Linked DNA regions of Salinivibrio kushneri. The protein of the gene in region 1 interacts with the protein of each later gene in a pairwise test. Links are inferred from orthologs where the notes say so. Each region holds a gene or a part of one and is shown on either strand. Other genes may lie near its edges. The genes, in order: N8M53_RS03510, sfsA, btsR and N8M53_RS13185.

Region 1 (4,095 bases):
CTTGGCACCAGTGTGTTAACGGGCGGCTCTGCGCGCTTAGACCAAGCACACATGGTCGAACTGGTGCGTCAATGTGCGCGTTTACGCCAGCAAGGTCACCAGGTGATCATTGTGTCATCCGCGGCGATTGCCGCAGGCAGAGAGCATCTCGGCTACCCAGTGCTTGCTGACACCGTGGCCAACAAGCAAATGTTGGCGGCGGTAGGGCAATGCCGTCTTATACAAACCTGGGAGCACCTGTTTGGCTTATATGGCTTTCAAGTCGGTCAAATGCTGCTTACTCGGGCCGACCTAGAACACCGCGAACGCTTTCTCAACGCCCGCGATATGCTTCAGGCCTTACTGGATAATGGCATCATTCCGATTGTGAATGAGAACGATGCGGTTGCGACATCCGAAATCAAGGTGGGCGATAATGATAACTTATCTGCCTTGGTGGCGATTCTCGCGGATGCAGACAAACTCCTACTGTTAACTGACCAACCTGGCCTATTCACGGCCGATCCGCGTTCAAACCCCGATGCCGAGCTGATTCGTGAAGTCCATACCATTGATGAAACACTCCGCAAATTAGCGGGGGGCAGTGTCGGGGGGCTTGGTACCGGCGGGATGGCAACCAAGCTTCAAGCGGCTGATATTGGCCGTCGAGCCGGTGTCGAAGTGACCATTGCCGCGGGAAGTAAGCCTGAGGTGATTCAAAAGGTTACCGCTGGCGATAACGCGGGCACACGTTTTTTGCCATTAGAAAGCCCGTTAGAAAGCCGTAAACGCTGGATCCTTGCCGGACCTCCGCCAGCGGGTGATATCGTTGTCGATGCGGGGGCGATTACTGCGGTGACGCAAAAAGGCAGCAGTTTGTTGAGCAAAGGCATCGTTGCGGTGAAAGGGACGTTTGCACGCGGCGAGGTGGTACGTATTCTGTCGGTGGAGGGGAAATGCGTCGCGCGAGGAATTTGTCGCTATACCGCCAGTGACTTGCGCCGTATTGCCGGTGCGCATAGCCAACAAATCGCAGATATCCTAGGTTATGAGTATGGACCAGTTGCGATGCACCGTGATGATCTTGTGGTGGTAGACAATTAAAAAAGCAAAGACGGGGACACAATGAATTTACAAAATATGGGGAAAGCGGCTAAAGAGGCTGCACATCAATTGGCTGTGACATCCACGGCCACCAAAAACCAAGCGCTAGCGATGATTGCGGATGAGCTTGACGCACAGCAAACAGCGATTTTAGCCGCCAATGAAAGTGATCTTGCCGCCGCGCGGGAGGCAGACATGGATCCAGCGATGTTGGACCGCTTAACCCTGACCCCAGACCGTTTAACCAATATGGCCAGCGATGTGAGGCAAGTCATAGCCTTAGCCGATCCTGTGGGCCAGATGATCGATCATAAGCTGCTTGAAAACGGTATGTCGTTGTCAAAGCGTCGAGAGCCGCTGGGGGTGATTGGGGTGATTTATGAGGCGCGCCCTAACGTTACCATTGATATCGCGGCATTGTGCTTAAAAACGGGCAATGCAGCGATTCTGCGGGGAGGGAAAGAAACCTTCTCGACTAACCAGGTATTAGTGAAGGTGATACAGACTGGGTTGGAGAAAGCGGGGCTGCCGCATGCCTCGGTGCAATATATTGAAAAACCTGATCGTGCGCTGGTCTCTGAGTTACTGACCCTTGATGACTACGTTGATATGATCATTCCACGCGGTGGTGCCGGACTGCACAAAATGTGTAAACAAAACAGTACTATTCCCGTAATTATCGGGGGGTTTGGCATTAGCCACTTGTATGTCGATCACAGTGCTGATCTCGATAAAGCGCCTGATGTGATCCTCAATGCCAAGACAGACCGCCCATCCGCCTGCAACGCGCTAGACACCTTGCTGGTTCACAAAGACGTGGCAGCACAATTATTTGCTCGCTTGCTGACGGCGTTTAATCAGCATGGGCTGCACATTGTCGCTGGATCAAGTGCGTTACCGTATCTGGATGGCGTGGCGCAACTGCGTGAGGCGCAGGCAGGGGACTTTGATACCGAGTGGCTAGGGCCAACCCTTGGAGTGGTGGTGGTTGATAGTGTGGATGAGGCACTCGCGCACATGCGCGCGCACAATGCCAGCCATTCCGATGCCATTTTGACCAACGACTTGCAGGCGGCAGAAACCTTTATTAATGGTGCCGGCTCGGCGGCAGTATATGTCAACGCCTCAACGCGCTTCACCGATGGTGCGCAGTTTGGGCTTGGTGCAGAGGTGGCAGTTTCGACGCAAAAGCTGCATGCACGTGGCCCGATGGGGCTTGAGGAGCTGACTACCTATAAGTGGGTGGGGCGAGCGGACTATTTATCACGTCACTGAGCATCCAAGATAACTGACAATAAAAAACCGCTAGCCAGACTAGCGGTTTTTTGTCTCGACAGTCTGGACGTCTATTTAATTTCTACACCTTTCGCTTGTAGATCGGCATGATAAGAAGAGCGAACAAACGGGCCGCATGCGGCATGGGTGAAGCCCAAGTCAAGGGCAATCTCTTTCAGCTCGTCAAACTCTTCAGGTGGCACGTAACGCTCTACCGGCAAGTGGTGACGGCTTGGTGCCAAGTACTGGCCAAGAGTGAGCATAGTGACACCGTGCGCACGTAAGTCTTTGAGGACCTCGATGATCTCTTCTTTGGTTTCCCCTAATCCCATCATCAAACCTGACTTGGTAGGGACGTTGGGGTGTATCTCTTTAAACTTTTTCAACAGATCCAGTGACCACTGGTAATTGGCACCAGGGCGCGCTTTGCGGTACAAGCGTGGCGCTGTCTCTAAATTATGGTTGAAGACGTCGGGTGGATTGTTTTGCAAGATATCCAGTGCACGATCCATACGGCCGCGGAAGTCAGGAACCAATGTCTCTATTTGGATCTCTGGATTGAGCGCGCGGATCTCACGGGTACAATCGACAAAATGCTGGGCACCACCGTCACGCAAATCATCACGGTCAACCGAGGTGATCACCACATAGCGCAGTTTCATGTCTTTGATAGTTTGCGCTAAGTGTTTTGGCTCTTCGCTATCAGGGGCGACAGGACGACCATGGGCGACATCACAGAAAGGGCAACGACGGGTACAGATGGCCCCGAGAATCATAAACGTTGCCGTACCGTGGCTGAAGCACTCTGCAAGGTTGGGACACGAGGCTTCTTCACACACAGAGTGAAGGTTGTTTTTGCGCATCGCGTCTTTGATTTCTTTAATACGTGCGGTTTCAGCCGGGAGCTTGATCTTCATCCAATCAGGCTTACGCAGCACTTCTTTTTGCTCGGCCGGCATATTTTTGACCGGGATAAGCGCCATTTTGTCGGCGTCGCGGTACTTAACACCGCGTTCCATCTGAATCGGTTTGCTCATAAATCGCTGCTTTCCGTTGTAAACTCAACCTCAGAATACATCAGCTGTTGAGTTAAAGTGTCTACCAGCACAGGTTGAACGTCCTCGAGCGTGACTTTGCCAACCTGATCGCTCAGTTGCGTCATGGCCATACCAGCGTAACCACATGGATTAATACGCTGAAACGGTGATAAGTCCATATTGATGTTGAGTGCCAGTCCATGGAATGAGCACCCGCGACGAATACGGAGCCCAAGAGAACATATTTTTGCATCGCTAACGTAAACACCAGGCGCATCTGGGCGGGCGTAAGCGTCAACGTGGAAGTGTGCTAATGTGCTCACCACAAGATCTTCAATATGGCTAACGAGCGCCCGCACACCGACTTTTTTACGTTTGAGATTTATCAGGAAATAGGCGACGAGCTGGCCTGGCCCATGATAGGTCACTTGCCCACCTCGGTCTGATTGTACGACTGGGATGTCTCCTGGGACCAACACATGTTCCGTTTTTCCCGCTTGTCCTTGGGTAAAAACCGGATCATGCTCAACCAGCCAGACTTCATCACGCGTGTTTTCGTCGCGACGATCGGTAAAGTCTCGCATCTGTTCCCAGACGCGTAGGTATGGTTGACGGCCAAGGTGCCTTACAACGAGTTGGTGCAGCAAACCCATTTCCCGTGTTGTTGTCAGTGGCGATATTATAGAGGCTGGCAGCGTGA
Region 2 (4,042 bases), 270 kb from region 1 along the record:
CACTAACCGGATCCCTTCGATGGTTAAACTGGTTTCAGCAATGTTGGTTGTGAGCACTAACTTACGCCTTCCAGGAGAGGGAGGTGCGATCGCAGCGTGTTGTGCTGAGACGTCAAGGCTGCCGTGGAGACGATGCAAATCCATGTCATCAGGCAGGCGTCCTTCTAGGGCGGCATAAACCTGTTTTATCGTGCTCACACCGGGGAGAAAGAGTAGCGCTGATCCCGCGTGTTGAGCGATAAAATCGAGGCTTGCGCTGGCCACCGCATGCGCCCATTGTGAATGCCGTGAAATCGGATGGTAATGATAATGAATCGGAAAACTACGTCCTTCGGTGGTGAGGGGTAAGGCATCGGGTAAATGCTGACGCAGGGCGTGGTTATCTAATGTCGCGGACATGATCACCAGGCGTAGGTCATCTCGCAAGCCAGCTTGGCAGTCTAGGCTCAAGGCGAGCGCGAGATCGGCATGCAGACTGCGTTCGTGAAACTCATCGAACATGATCACACTCACGCCATCAAGCATGGGATCCGTTTGTAGCAAACGTGTCAGCACCCCCTCAGTGACCACCTCTACACGCGTTTTAGCACTGACTTTTGTCTCCCCACGCATGCGTAAACCTATGGTTTGGCCAATAGGTTCACCCAGGTGATGGGCGAGGAAGTGGGCAATATTGCGAGCGGCGAGCCGACGGGGTTCCAGTAGCACGACTTTTCCCTGCAGTGATGCTTGCTCAAGTAACGCAAGGGGTAAGCGCGTCGACTTACCGGCTCCTGGTGGTGCGGATAAGAGGATCTGCGGATGGGTCGTGAGCCCGTCTATCAGGTCAGGTATCACGGCATCAATGGGAAGCTGCGACAAGAGTTTACCCTTTGTGTCAGAATCAAAGTGACTATTTTAACGGACTGAGCGTAAAAGGAGAGCCCATGCGACTATTTTTCGCATTAGGTTTGGACGAGAAAGCCAATCAGGCCGCTCGGGATCGCCTCGTGCGTTACAACCATCACCTTTTTGGAGTGGGGCGCGCGGTGCCCGATCAGAACTTACATCTCACCTTGGCGTTTTTGGGGGAGGTCCCTGATACCAAGCTCCCCGCGCTCCAAGCTGCGGCAAGTAACCTGGATCTGCCTGCGTTTTCTCTCACTACCTCTGGTGTTGAAATATGGGAACAGCCGAAGATTGCGTGTGTAACGTTCAACCAACCACCGTCGGCATTGTTTGAGCTGGCCAATCATTTACAAACCTTATCCGTTTGGCCCGCTAAAGCGGACAGTCATGCGTTTACCCCGCATATTACCTTGCGTCGTGGTGTCAAAGATGACAATGCACTGGACTTACCGACGCTTCCTGCCCAGACATTTGCCTGTCAACAATTTGGGTTATATGCTTCGCCCTCCTCCGCGTCGGATGAATCGATACCCAGAGATAATGAGGGGCGGGCGTTATACCAATGCCTACATCAATTCAGCCTTTGTTAATCATCAGCAGGAACGGCAGATGCAATTTTCCCCACCGCTAGCGTCGGCAACTTTAGTACGCCGCTATAAACGTTTTTTAACCGATGTCACGCTGGCTAATGGCGAGTCGCTGACCATGCATTGTGCCAATACAGGGGCGATGACCGGTTGTGCGACGCCAGGAGATACCGTTTGGTATTCCACCTCCGATAATACCAAGCGTAAATACCCGCATAGTTGGGAGCTCAATTATACCCAGCAGGGACACTGGATTTGTGTTAACACGGCGCGCGCCAACACCTTGGCGGTTGAAGCGGTGCAGGCGAATCGTATCCCTGAACTAGTGGGGTATCGACAATTACAGACGGAAGTACGCTATGGCAGTGAAAACAGCCGCATAGACCTACTATTACGTGACGATGACAAACCTGACTGCTATATAGAAGTAAAGAGTGTCACATTATTGGGAGAAGACGGCTGGGGTGCGTTTCCGGACGCCGTCTCGACACGTGGGCAAAAGCACCTGCGTGAGCTGATGGCGATGGCAGAGCAAGGACATCGTGCGGTTTTATTATTCGTTGTTTTGCACTCAGGGATTGAAAAAGTCACAGGCGCCCCCCATATCGACCCGGATTATAACCAGTTATTAAATCAGGCGCTGGCGTCAGGGGTAGAAGTGCTCTGCTATCAGGCTCAGATGTCGCCGAGTGAGCTAAATCTGGTTAATTCCGTACCTTTTGTTAGTCATAACGCAAAAGTGTAAGCATGTTCACATTGGGCGTTGCGCGGCGTAAATCAAAGATTGCCACCCTAAAGGCTTTCTGCTATAGATAGCGCCCTCATTTGACAGACACGGGTCATGTCAAGGTTTTTTAGGAGAAGCTGAATGCCAGAAAGCAAAGAAAAGAAATCGCTGGGCATCCTGGCCATTGCCGGATTAGAGCCATACCAGGAGAAACCTGGAGAGGAGTATATGGGAGAGGCTCAGCTTGAGCATTTCCGTAAAATCCTCAATGCGTGGCGTAATCAGCTCAGGGAAGAAGTCGACCGCACCATGAATCATATGAAAGATGAGGCGGCTAATTTCCCCGATCCTGTCGATCGTGCAGCACAGGAAGAGGAATTCAACCTAGAGCTGCGTAATCGCGATCGCGAGCGCAAGCTGATTAAGAAGATCGATAAGACATTGCAGCGTATCGAAGATGATGACTTCGGCTTTTGCGACTCGTGTGGTATCGAAATTGGGGTGCGCCGCTTAGAAGCTCGCCCAACAGCAGAGTTGTGTATTGACTGTAAAACACTGGCTGAGCTAAAAGAAAAGCAAATGGCTGGCTAACGCTTGCCCGTTATATTTGCACTCATCGATCTCTAGCCGTGGTTAGCAGAGAGAAAATCAGACAGATAAAAGGGAGCTTCGGCTCCCTTTTTGTATTTTTGGGTGCTTGTGTTAGCGCAAGATCCCCGTACAATTTGCGCTATTCACACTCGCTGCAGGCGTTGCACCTACTGTATATGCGCTTATCATGACTTCTCAGACCGCTTATATTGGCCGTTTTGCCCCTTCCCCGTCGGGCCCGCTGCACTTTGGCTCATTGGTGGCGGCACTTGGCTCGTATTTAGATGCGCGTGCACACCATGGGCAGTGGCTGGTACGGATTGAAGATATCGATCCGCCTCGGGAGCAACCGGGAGCAGCCAATGACATTTTGCGCACGCTGGAGGCGTTTGGTTTTGAGTGGGACGGAGAGGTGCGTTATCAAAGCCAGCACCTTTCTGATTATCAAGCACAAATAGAGGCTTGGCTTGCATCGGGACAAGCGTATTATTGCACCTGTACGCGTCGGCAAATCAAAGAGGCGGGCGGCGTCTACCCAGGGTGGTGCCGCGATAAAGACAAAGGCCCTGACGGGGCCGCGGTGAGGCTAAAAAGCCCCATGGAGGTGTTAGCCTTCAATGACCGATTGCACGGCACGCTCCACCTGGATGCGCACCTGGCCAACGAAGACTTTATTATTAAGCGGCGTGATGGCTTATATGCATACAATCTGGCGGTGGTATTGGATGATATCGACCAAGGCGTGACCGATATTGTGCGTGGGGCGGATTTGATTATGCCGACAGGGCGCCATATTGCGTTGTACCAACAACTCGGCCAACCCGCGCCGCGTTATTTACATCTTCCTCTGGCTGTCAATGCAGAGGGACACAAGCTTTCTAAGCAAAACCGGGCTCCTGCCATTGATAACCAAGCGCCGCTTCCTGCTTTACGCGCAGCGATGACGTTTCTTGGTTTGCATGCAGTGGCCGACACTGAGGTGGCTACGCCCACCCAATTATTAGACCTGGCGGTTAAGCGTTGGTCGTTGGCACAGATACCGAGAAAAACGGAAGTGACGACAGCATTCTAAAATGGCCCACCCTGATATATTATATGCCGCTGTTTCATGGCCCGAACAATTAAATACGAGGTGAGCTATCTTTAATCGAGTGACCAGCTTTTGCCGTAAGGTTCTGAATCGTGATAGTAAAACACGCGCAATTGAGGATCTTAAGTTGGAAGTTATCCCCCGCAAAGCACATGGCAT
Region 3 (4,230 bases), 140 kb from region 1 along the record:
CAAAATGGCACCTGTACCCTACTAAAAGATTGGCAGCTTAGCTGCTAACGACACGGAGAACAGCGATGTCCTGGTTTTTATTATGCGTGGTGACCTTGATTGTGGGCTATTTCACTTACGGCACCTTTATTACCAAAATATTTGGGCCTAAGCCGCAAAAAGCGACACCGGCCATGAGCATGAACGATGGCGTGGATTATGTGCCGCTGTCGGACAAAAAAGTTTACCTGATTCAGCTTTTGAATATTGCTGGATTAGGCCCAATCTTTGGCCCGATTCTCGGTGCCTTGTACGGCCCTGTCGCCATGTTATGGATTGTGTTTGGCTGCATTTTTGCGGGGGCTGTGCATGACTACTTCTCAGGCATGCTGAGCGTCCGCGCAAATGGGGCTTCTGTGCCTTCTGTGGTTGGTGAACATCTGGGCAACTTCGCTAAACATTTTATGAACTTCTTTGCGGTGTTGCTGTTGATGTTGGTCGGCGTGGTATTTGTGCTCGGTCCCGCCAAGTTGTTGGGTAGCTTGTCAGAGATGAGCGTGGCGATGTGGGTCGGTATTATCTTTGCCTATTATGTGCTGGCGACAGTGGTACCCATTGATAAAATTATCGGCCGTTTTTATCCCGTGTTTGGTGCCTTGCTTGTCTTTATGTCGGTCGGCTTGATCATCGGCTTGGCCGTGAGCGATCACAGCTTCTACAGCCAAGGGTTAGACTTTGCGACCAACTTCCACCCAACCGATCTACCACTGTGGCCATTGCTGTTTATTACTATCGCTTGTGGAGCAGTATCCGGCTTCCACGCCACCCAGTCGCCCTTGATGGCGCGCTGCATGCAAAATGAAAAGTCAGGGCGTTTTATCTTCTACGGCGCGATGATCGGTGAAGGTGTGATTGCACTTATTTGGTGTAGCCTGGGCTTGAGCTTCTATGAGTCGAGTGAGGCGCTTAATCAAACGCTGGCTAACGGTGGCCCGGCTGCGGTGGTGCATGAGGTTTCTACCTCGCTCCTAGGCACCGTCGGAGGCATTATGGCGGTCTTAGGCGTGATAGTGCTGCCGATTACTTCGGGTGATACCGCTTTCCGCTCCGCGCGTCTGATTATCGCCGACTTTCTGAAAATTCAGCAAAAACCGATGGTGAAGCGCCTGATGATTGCGATCCCCATGTTTGTGGTCGGTTTTTTGATCACCAAAGCGGAGTTTGGCGTGATTTGGCGTTACTTCGGCTGGGCGAACCAAACTACCGCGATGATCATGCTATGGGCCGCGGCAGCTTATCTGATTAAACGCGATAAATTGCACTGGGTATGCACCATTCCAGCAATGTTTATGACCGCAGTGACCGTCACTTACTTGGCCAATGCTGAAATCGGGTTTGGCTTGCCGATGAATATCGCTACCATCATCGGCGTGGGGGCGACAATTGCTGCCACTATCGCTTTCTTTGTGGGGTATAAGCCTAATCCACAACTGATCGCGGATGAGAAGTGATTGCCATGTCACCAGAGCGAGCAGCCTTGATTAGCGTCGATTGATTTTTATCTAAATGATTGGTCTTACGGCAATATCTGCGCAAATACGCTAAGATCTAAGCCTCAGCTTTTGCTGGGGCTTTTTATGTAGGGTAAGGGTTAAGCATGATAAAAACGATTTTTTCACTATGGGTTGTTGTACTCTTGGTCGGATGCGCCGCGTCGACCACCCAAGGCTTGGTCGATGAGCAGAACTGGTATGGACTTGGCGAGCAAGATGGACAGCGCGGATTGCCACAGCGCTCGTTGAGCGATTTGCGGACGTTAGCCACCGACGCCGGCGAAACCATCAATGCCAACTATCTCGATTACGAGCAAGGCTATATTCAGGGTATTGATGCTTACTGCGATCCTACCCATGCCTACCAATTGGGATTAGATGGCAACCCCTATATGGGCGTGTGTGAAAGTCGTCCTGGCTCCCAGCGCTTTAGGATGGAATGGCAGCGCGGCTATAATGATTTTCAAAACCAAACCAATGGGCTTTTCTACTAGCGCACGGTGAACACGGCTTACTGACACAGCCCGAGCTTATCTTTTAATGACTTGAGATAGCGTCGGCTGACAGGCACCACATACGCAGATTGAGTGATCACTTCGGCAAGGCCATTGTCGAGCAACTGGATTTCGCGGATAGCAGCCGGATGCACTAAGTATTGGCGATGACAGCGTATCAGTGGTGTTTTGTCTTCCAGAACTTTGAGTGAAAGGTGCGTGATAGACTCGCCTTTTGCCGTGAGTAGCGCGACCCCACTTAGTGCGGTACGTGCGACCTCCACCTCTTGGTGAGGGATCAGAGTAATCCGGTTATGTCCGGCACAAGGGAGTAAATCCAACGCGGGCGTGATCACTTGGTAGTCTTGCTTCTGGCTCAGTTCGCGCGTGAGCTTTTCCAGTGATTTTTTCAATCGTATGGTCTCGACGGGCTTGAGCAAATAGTCGAACGCATTCTCCTCGAACGCTTGCACCGCATATTCATCATAGGCAGTGACAAAGACCACTTTAGGCATGGTGTCGGGGTCGAGCATCGCGAGAAGTTCTAAGCCGGTCACGCGCGGCATCTGAATATCTAAAAACACCACATCGGGGCGGATTTGGTTGATGGTTTTTAGTGCGTCGATGGCATTGTTGCACTGTCCAACCACCTCAACGCCGCCAAGCGCGAGTAGCTCGTCTTCCAAGGCTTCACGGGCGTGTAGCTCATCATCAACAATCAGTGCTTTTATCATGCCTGACTCTCCTTGTTGGGCGCTTGATACGTTAAGGGGAGGGTAACGGTTGCCCGTGTCCACACATCGGGCTGACAGGTCATTTTTAGTGCATATTGGCCACCAAATAGACCGCGCACGCGTTTGTCGACAATCCGCATCCCAAGTCCTGTGTGCTGCACCGTGGGTTGATAAAGCCCAGCATTGTCTTCCACTTGTAAATACAGGCATTCGCCTTCTTGCCAGCCACGGATCACAATTTTACCGTTTGCCATTAATTGACTGATCCCATGTTTCACCGCGTTTTCAACCAAAGGTTGTAAGGTAAAACTTGGGATCACCGCGTGCAAGATAGCCGGATCAATCTGCTTCTCAACGCTCATACGATCGGCAAAGCGGGCATGTTCGAGTTCTAAATACGCATCAAGGTGATTCAGCTCTTGCTCAAGCGACACCGTCTCGCGATTTTGCTTGAGATTACTGCGAAAGAAGGTGGATAAGTGCTGGATTAACTGGCGAGCACGTTCCGGCTCACGTTTGACCACTGCACTAATAGTATTTAAGGCATTGAACAAAAAGTGTGGGTTCACTTGGGCGCGCAATAAGTTTAACTCGGCTTGGGTGAGCAAGCTTTGTTGGCGCTGATAACGCCCCGTCAAAATCTGGTTGGAGAGGAGTCGCGCGATCCCCTCACCCATGGTGACATTGATCGCCGAGAAGAGTTTCCGTTTAGGCTCATAAAGCTTCACCGTGCCTAGCACATAACCGTCACCGCCGCGCAATGGGATCACCAGCACTGAACCGAGTTTGCAGTAAGGTGACAGCGAACAGCAGTAGGGCGTATCGGCGCCATCGATATAAATTAATTGATCATCGGCAATCGCGCGACGGGTGTAATCTGAGGCAATAGGTGTTCCTGGCAGGTGGTGATCATCGCCAATACCGGTAAAGGCGAGGATCTTTTCGCGATCGGTAATTGCGACGGCCCCGACCCCTGTCTCTTGCTGAATAATGGCAGCCACTTGTTCACTGCTTTGCTGATTAAAGCCGCTACTTAAAATACCGACCGATCGTTCAGCAATTTTTAGCGCCTTACTGGAAAACGCCGCTGAATAGCGCTCGAACAGGGTTTTTCGGTCGACAATAATGCTCATAAACATCGCGGCACCGACCGAGTTAGCAATCACCATGGGCGCAGCAATCGCACTGACGAGCTCATATGCACGACTAAAGGGCTCAGCCACCGCGAGGATAATCGCCATTTGCACCAGCTCGGCGACAAAGGTCACCCCTAACACCACGGTAGGGGAAAACAAACGGCTGGTTTGGTTGCGGGACACTAAGTAGCGGTGCATAAAGCCACCAATCAAGCCTTCGGCGGTCGTCGATATAGCGCAAGCGAGATCGGTAAAACCGCCTAAGCTATATCGATGTAAGCCACCGGTTAGCCCAACCAAAAAGCCCACGACCGGTCCGCCCAGTAAGCCGCCC
Region 4 (4,028 bases), on another replicon or contig:
CATTTACCCGCAGTCTGGGTGAATTCGGTGCGGTGATTTTTATTGCTGGCAATATGCCCTACGTCAGCGAGATCACGTCGCTGATGATCTTTGTTCGCTTGCAAGAGTTTGATTTCCCAGCGGCGAGTGCCATTGCCTCGGTGATCTTGATGGCATCGCTGTCGTTATTGTTTGCCATCAACCTTTGGCAAGGCCGTTATCTAAAACGTATTCACGGGCGGTAAGGACGCTTTATGAGCACAAACTCGGTGAGAATTGGTGACACCCCATGGATCAGGCGCAGTTTAATCGCGCTTATGCTGCTGCTCGTGGCGCTGGTTTTGGTTGTGCCGCTGGTGAGTATTTTTTCCATCGCCTTCGCGGATGGTATCGCCAGTTACTTCCAACACTTGCTCGCGCCGGATACCCGCCACGCGATTGGCCTCACTTTATTAGTGGCCGTTCTCACGGTACCCATTAACCTAGTATTTGGCGTGATGTTGGCATGGGCGGTCACCCGTTTCCAATTTCCGGGACGAAAACTGGTCACCACCTTGATTGATATCCCGTTTGCCGTATCGCCCGTGGTCGCAGGCTTACTCTATTTGCTGCTGTATGGCAGTAACGGCTGGCTAGGCGCGTGGCTGTTTGAGCATGACCTTCAAGTGATGTTTGCCCTACCCGGCATTGTGCTAGTCACTATTTTTGTTACCTGCCCTTTCGTCGCCCGCGAGCTGATCCCGCTCATGCAGCAGCAAGGGCAAGCGGAAGAAGAAGCAGCCGTGGTGTTAGGCGCATCATGGTGGCAGCTTTTTCGCCGTGTCACCTTGCCCAATATTAAGTGGGCTCTCATCTACGGGGTCATTTTGACTAATGCCCGTGCCATCGGCGAGTTTGGCGCGGTCGCTGTGGTGTCTGGCAGCATTCGCGGTCAAACCAATACCCTGCCTTTGCAGGTACAGCTTCTTTACGAAGATTACCAAACTCAAGCAGCCTTCGCCTGTGCGTCATTACTTGCCTTTATGGCACTCGCTACCTTGGCATTGAAAGCCTTGGTGGAATGGCGTCAACACCGTGCACACGCCAGTACCGCGACGATGGATGAAAGCAGTGCGTCAACGCCTGCCCGCTTAACCTTACAAACGAACCAAAGTGAGCCGTAAGCCATGCGTATTCAACTGAACAACATCACTAAACACTTTGGCCAGTTCCAAGCGTTATCGCCGTTATCACTTACTATAGAGCAAGGCGAGATGATGGGACTGCTTGGCCCCTCAGGCTCCGGTAAAACCACGTTATTGCGCATTATTGCCGGATTAGAAAGCAGTAACAGCGGCCAGATCTTATTTGGCGAGCGCGATGTCACCCGCGTCCATGTGCGGGATCGCCGTGTCGGGTTTGTTTTTCAAAACTACGCCTTGTTCAAACATATGACGGTGGCAGAGAACATCGCCTTTGGGTTGCAAGTGATGCCACGTCGCGAGCGCCCCTCCCCAGCCACGATTACGCAACGGGTGAACCAACTGCTTGAGGTCGTGCAGTTAGGCCATCTGGGCCAACGGTATCCCGAGCAATTATCGGGCGGACAAAAGCAACGTATCGCACTGGCGCGAGCGTTGGCGACTCGGCCGGAGATCTTATTGCTCGACGAACCGTTCGGTGCGTTAGATGCACAAGTACGCAAAGAGTTGCGCCAATGGTTACGCCGACTACACGATGAAATGGCTTTTACCAGTGTGTTTGTCACTCACGACCAAGACGAAGCACTCGAGCTATCGGATCGCGTGGTGGTGATGAGTAATGGGCAAATTGAACAAGTCGACAGTCCGGTCGATCTTTATGCTGCGCCGAAAAGCCGCTTTGTGTTTGATTTTTTAGGGAACGTGAATGTTTTTTCCGGCCACTATCAGCAAGGCACGTGGCAAAATGGCAATGCCTTTATTCAACCTACACTAAACACGCACACCCAACAGTCAGGCAGTTTGTATGTACGCAGCCATGAGTTAACCCTGGCTGATAAACCCAATAGCCAACTCTCGCTGCCCATGCGTGTGGTCTCTATCAACCCGGTCGGTGCCGAGGTGCGGGTATCACTCGCCCCACAAGGCTGGGAAAGTGAACAACTATGGGAAGCCACCCTAACCCATCATGTGTGGCAAGCCGCACCGTATCAAAAGGGCGATACCGTGTATGCGATGCCGCACCGTGGATACTTTTTCAACGGCACAGACACCGAGCCGCACCGACTCAATTGGCCATTTTTGACGGCCGATAGCTTGGTGTATGATATTTAGATGATTTAGCGAGTGGATGTTGGCGGTGCTCTATCAGTTATCTAGTAAGCATTTACCTTCATACAGACATCGCCACTTTCAACTCAGAGAGTGAAGAAGGGTAGCCTAGGTAATACCCTTGCACATATTCGCAATCAAAGCCTTTCAACAATGCAAGTTGTGTGGCGGTTTCCACGCCTTCAGCGACCACGTTGATTTCTAGGCGTTTGGCAATATCAATAATGCCGGCCGTGATCGCTTTAGCACGGCTATCGTTTTCCATCGATTGGATGAAACTGCGGTCAATCTTGATTTCATCGACATTAATTCGATTAAACATCCCTAAAGAGGTATAACCCACCCCAAAATCATCAATGGAAAACATCACGCCATGGCGTTTGAGGGTATCAACCACTCGCGCGCACTCAAGAATATCATCAAGTGCTGCGGTTTCAGTTATTTCTAGGCACAGGTAACGCGCGAATTCTGGGTTCAATTGCAAGTAATCGTCAATACGCCGAATCGCACTCTCACTATTAAACTCAACCGCAGAAATATTGACCGACACACGCTGAATGATATTTCCCAACAGATCACTATCGTGTAACTGCTTGGCGGCTTTTTCGAGTACGAGCGCCGTTAGGTCTTCGCAAAAGCCCTGTTCTTCGGCGAGCGTGATAAAGGTACTCGGTGGAATCACACCAAAGGTTTCATGGGTCCATCTCGCCAATACTTCTAAACCGGTTAGCTCGCCTGATGCCAAGCGATATTGCGGCTGAAAGACAACATCAATCTCTTTGTTATTGATTGCAACTCTGAGTGCGGAAACGAGCTGCCTACGCTTTTGAGCTTGCTCGGTTAAATGAATATCATGATACGTTATCGTCCCTTTGCGCTTTTTGGCATCATTCAGGGCGCGCGTAGCCGCCGTCATCAAGGTGGCGGCATCGTCACCATCTGGCCCGAATAACGCCACCCCTATCGAGCAAGTAGCTTTTTGATCATATCGTTGCAAATGACGATGACATTCACGGTGCAACCTATCAATATAAAGTGCCATATCGCTGGCACCGTCTAACGCTACAAGGCAGGCAAAGCGGTCTGCGTGGACGCGAGAGGTGAGTTTATCGAGTAGCGTTGATACCTCAATGGCATGAGCCATGTCAGACAACAGGTGATTGGTACGTTCAAACCCAAGTTTATTGGTGAGTGATGTAAACCCATCAATGTCGATAATCACCAAAACATACGAGGTTTGTTGATCCCGTGGGGCAAGCAAAGTATCGACATGACGCATAAACACAGAGGGACTGTGCAAGCCGGTCACACTATCAATGTCACTCGCTCGCTCTAACGCTAGGTTATTCCTTCTTGCCAGGTTCCAGAGCATAATCGACGTCACCACCACAAAGAAATGCCCTTTGAATGCTTGCGCCAATTCGTACATCTCTAGGCTGGCGGTTACAGCAGTTACCACACGATCGGAGAACAAGATCCACAAGGTCGCAAAAAAGAAATAGATAAACGCCAGCTTCAGTGCGTAGTAGTTCGTTTTTTTCATTGTGGTTCCCGTGCGATGACGTCCATTCAACCTTCTTGCAACACCCTAACTCGCGCTCGGCGAGACACAAAAGGAAAGACGCGGCAATAAAACCCGCCTCTTTCCAATCATTATTAAAAATGAGACAGCACTTTTAAAGTGTGTAACTGCATATTAGGTCTAATGATTGTTGTCCGCCAGAAAAAACGACCATAAACAATCTACTAATTGATAAA

Evidence for each region.
Region 2: the proteins of N8M53_RS03510 (region 1) and sfsA interact in binary tests that used the Escherichia coli proteins (3 or more experiments, as listed by UniProt). The link is inferred for Salinivibrio kushneri from one-to-one orthologs.
Region 3: the proteins of N8M53_RS03510 (region 1) and btsR interact in binary tests that used the Escherichia coli proteins (3 or more experiments, as listed by UniProt). The link is inferred for Salinivibrio kushneri from one-to-one orthologs.
Region 4: the proteins of N8M53_RS03510 (region 1) and N8M53_RS13185 interact in binary tests that used the Escherichia coli proteins (3 or more experiments, as listed by UniProt). The link is inferred for Salinivibrio kushneri from one-to-one orthologs.

The regions. Positions count from the first base shown.
Region 1 is NZ_CP114588.1:716,382-720,476, forward strand. What follows is about bases 368-3,231. They hold N8M53_RS03510 (glutamate-5-semialdehyde dehydrogenase), read left to right. Parts: upstream 368-1,104; coding sequence 1,105-2,358; downstream 2,359-3,231. Other genes in these bases: proB (glutamate 5-kinase), read left to right, coding at 368-1,083; lipA (lipoyl synthase), read right to left, coding at 2,430-3,231. Outside these bases: more of proB, read left to right, coding at 1-367; more of lipA, read right to left, coding at 3,232-3,395; lipoyl(octanoyl) transferase LipB, read right to left, coding at 3,392-4,042. UniProt on the Escherichia coli protein: Catalyzes the NADPH-dependent reduction of L-glutamate 5-phosphate into L-glutamate 5-semialdehyde and phosphate. The product spontaneously undergoes cyclization to form 1-pyrroline-5-carboxylate.
Region 2 is NZ_CP114588.1:441,377-445,418, forward strand. The notes cover bases 548-3,358. They hold sfsA (DNA/RNA nuclease SfsA), read left to right. Parts: upstream 548-1,497; coding sequence 1,498-2,220; downstream 2,221-3,358. Other genes in these bases: hrpB (ATP-dependent helicase HrpB), read right to left, coding at 548-861; thpR (RNA 2',3'-cyclic phosphodiesterase), read left to right, coding at 927-1,478; dksA (RNA polymerase-binding protein DksA), read left to right, coding at 2,344-2,793; gluQRS (tRNA glutamyl-Q(34) synthetase GluQRS), read left to right, coding at 2,981-3,358. Also shown: more of hrpB, read right to left, coding at 1-547; more of gluQRS, read left to right, coding at 3,359-3,865; polynucleotide adenylyltransferase PcnB, read left to right, coding at 3,969-4,042. UniProt on the Escherichia coli protein: Binds to DNA non-specifically. Could be a regulatory factor involved in maltose metabolism.
Region 3 is NZ_CP114588.1:574,189-578,418, forward strand. Bases 903-3,901 are described here. They hold btsR (two-component system response regulator BtsR), read right to left. Parts: upstream 2,761-3,901; coding sequence 2,044-2,760; downstream 903-2,043. Other genes in these bases: N8M53_RS02835 (carbon starvation protein A), read left to right, coding at 903-1,490; N8M53_RS02840 (DUF2799 domain-containing protein), read left to right, coding at 1,637-2,026; N8M53_RS02850 (sensor histidine kinase), read right to left, coding at 2,757-3,901. In the rest of the region: more of N8M53_RS02835, read left to right, coding at 66-902; more of N8M53_RS02850, read right to left, coding at 3,902-4,230. UniProt on the Escherichia coli protein: Member of the two-component regulatory system BtsS/BtsR, which is part of a nutrient-sensing regulatory network composed of BtsS/BtsR, the low-affinity pyruvate signaling system YpdA/YpdB and their respective target proteins, BtsT and YhjX.
Region 4 is NZ_CP114589.1:61,062-65,089, forward strand. The notes cover bases 413-3,209. They hold N8M53_RS13185 (sulfate/molybdate ABC transporter ATP-binding protein), read left to right. Parts: upstream 413-1,145; coding sequence 1,146-2,273; downstream 2,274-3,209. Other genes in these bases: cysW (sulfate ABC transporter permease subunit CysW), read left to right, coding at 413-1,142; N8M53_RS13190 (putative bifunctional diguanylate cyclase/phosphodiesterase), read right to left, coding at 2,332-3,209. Also shown: sulfate ABC transporter permease subunit CysT, read left to right, coding at 1-224; more of cysW, read left to right, coding at 234-412; more of N8M53_RS13190, read right to left, coding at 3,210-3,813. UniProt on the Escherichia coli protein: Part of the ABC transporter complex CysAWTP involved in sulfate/thiosulfate import. Responsible for energy coupling to the transport system.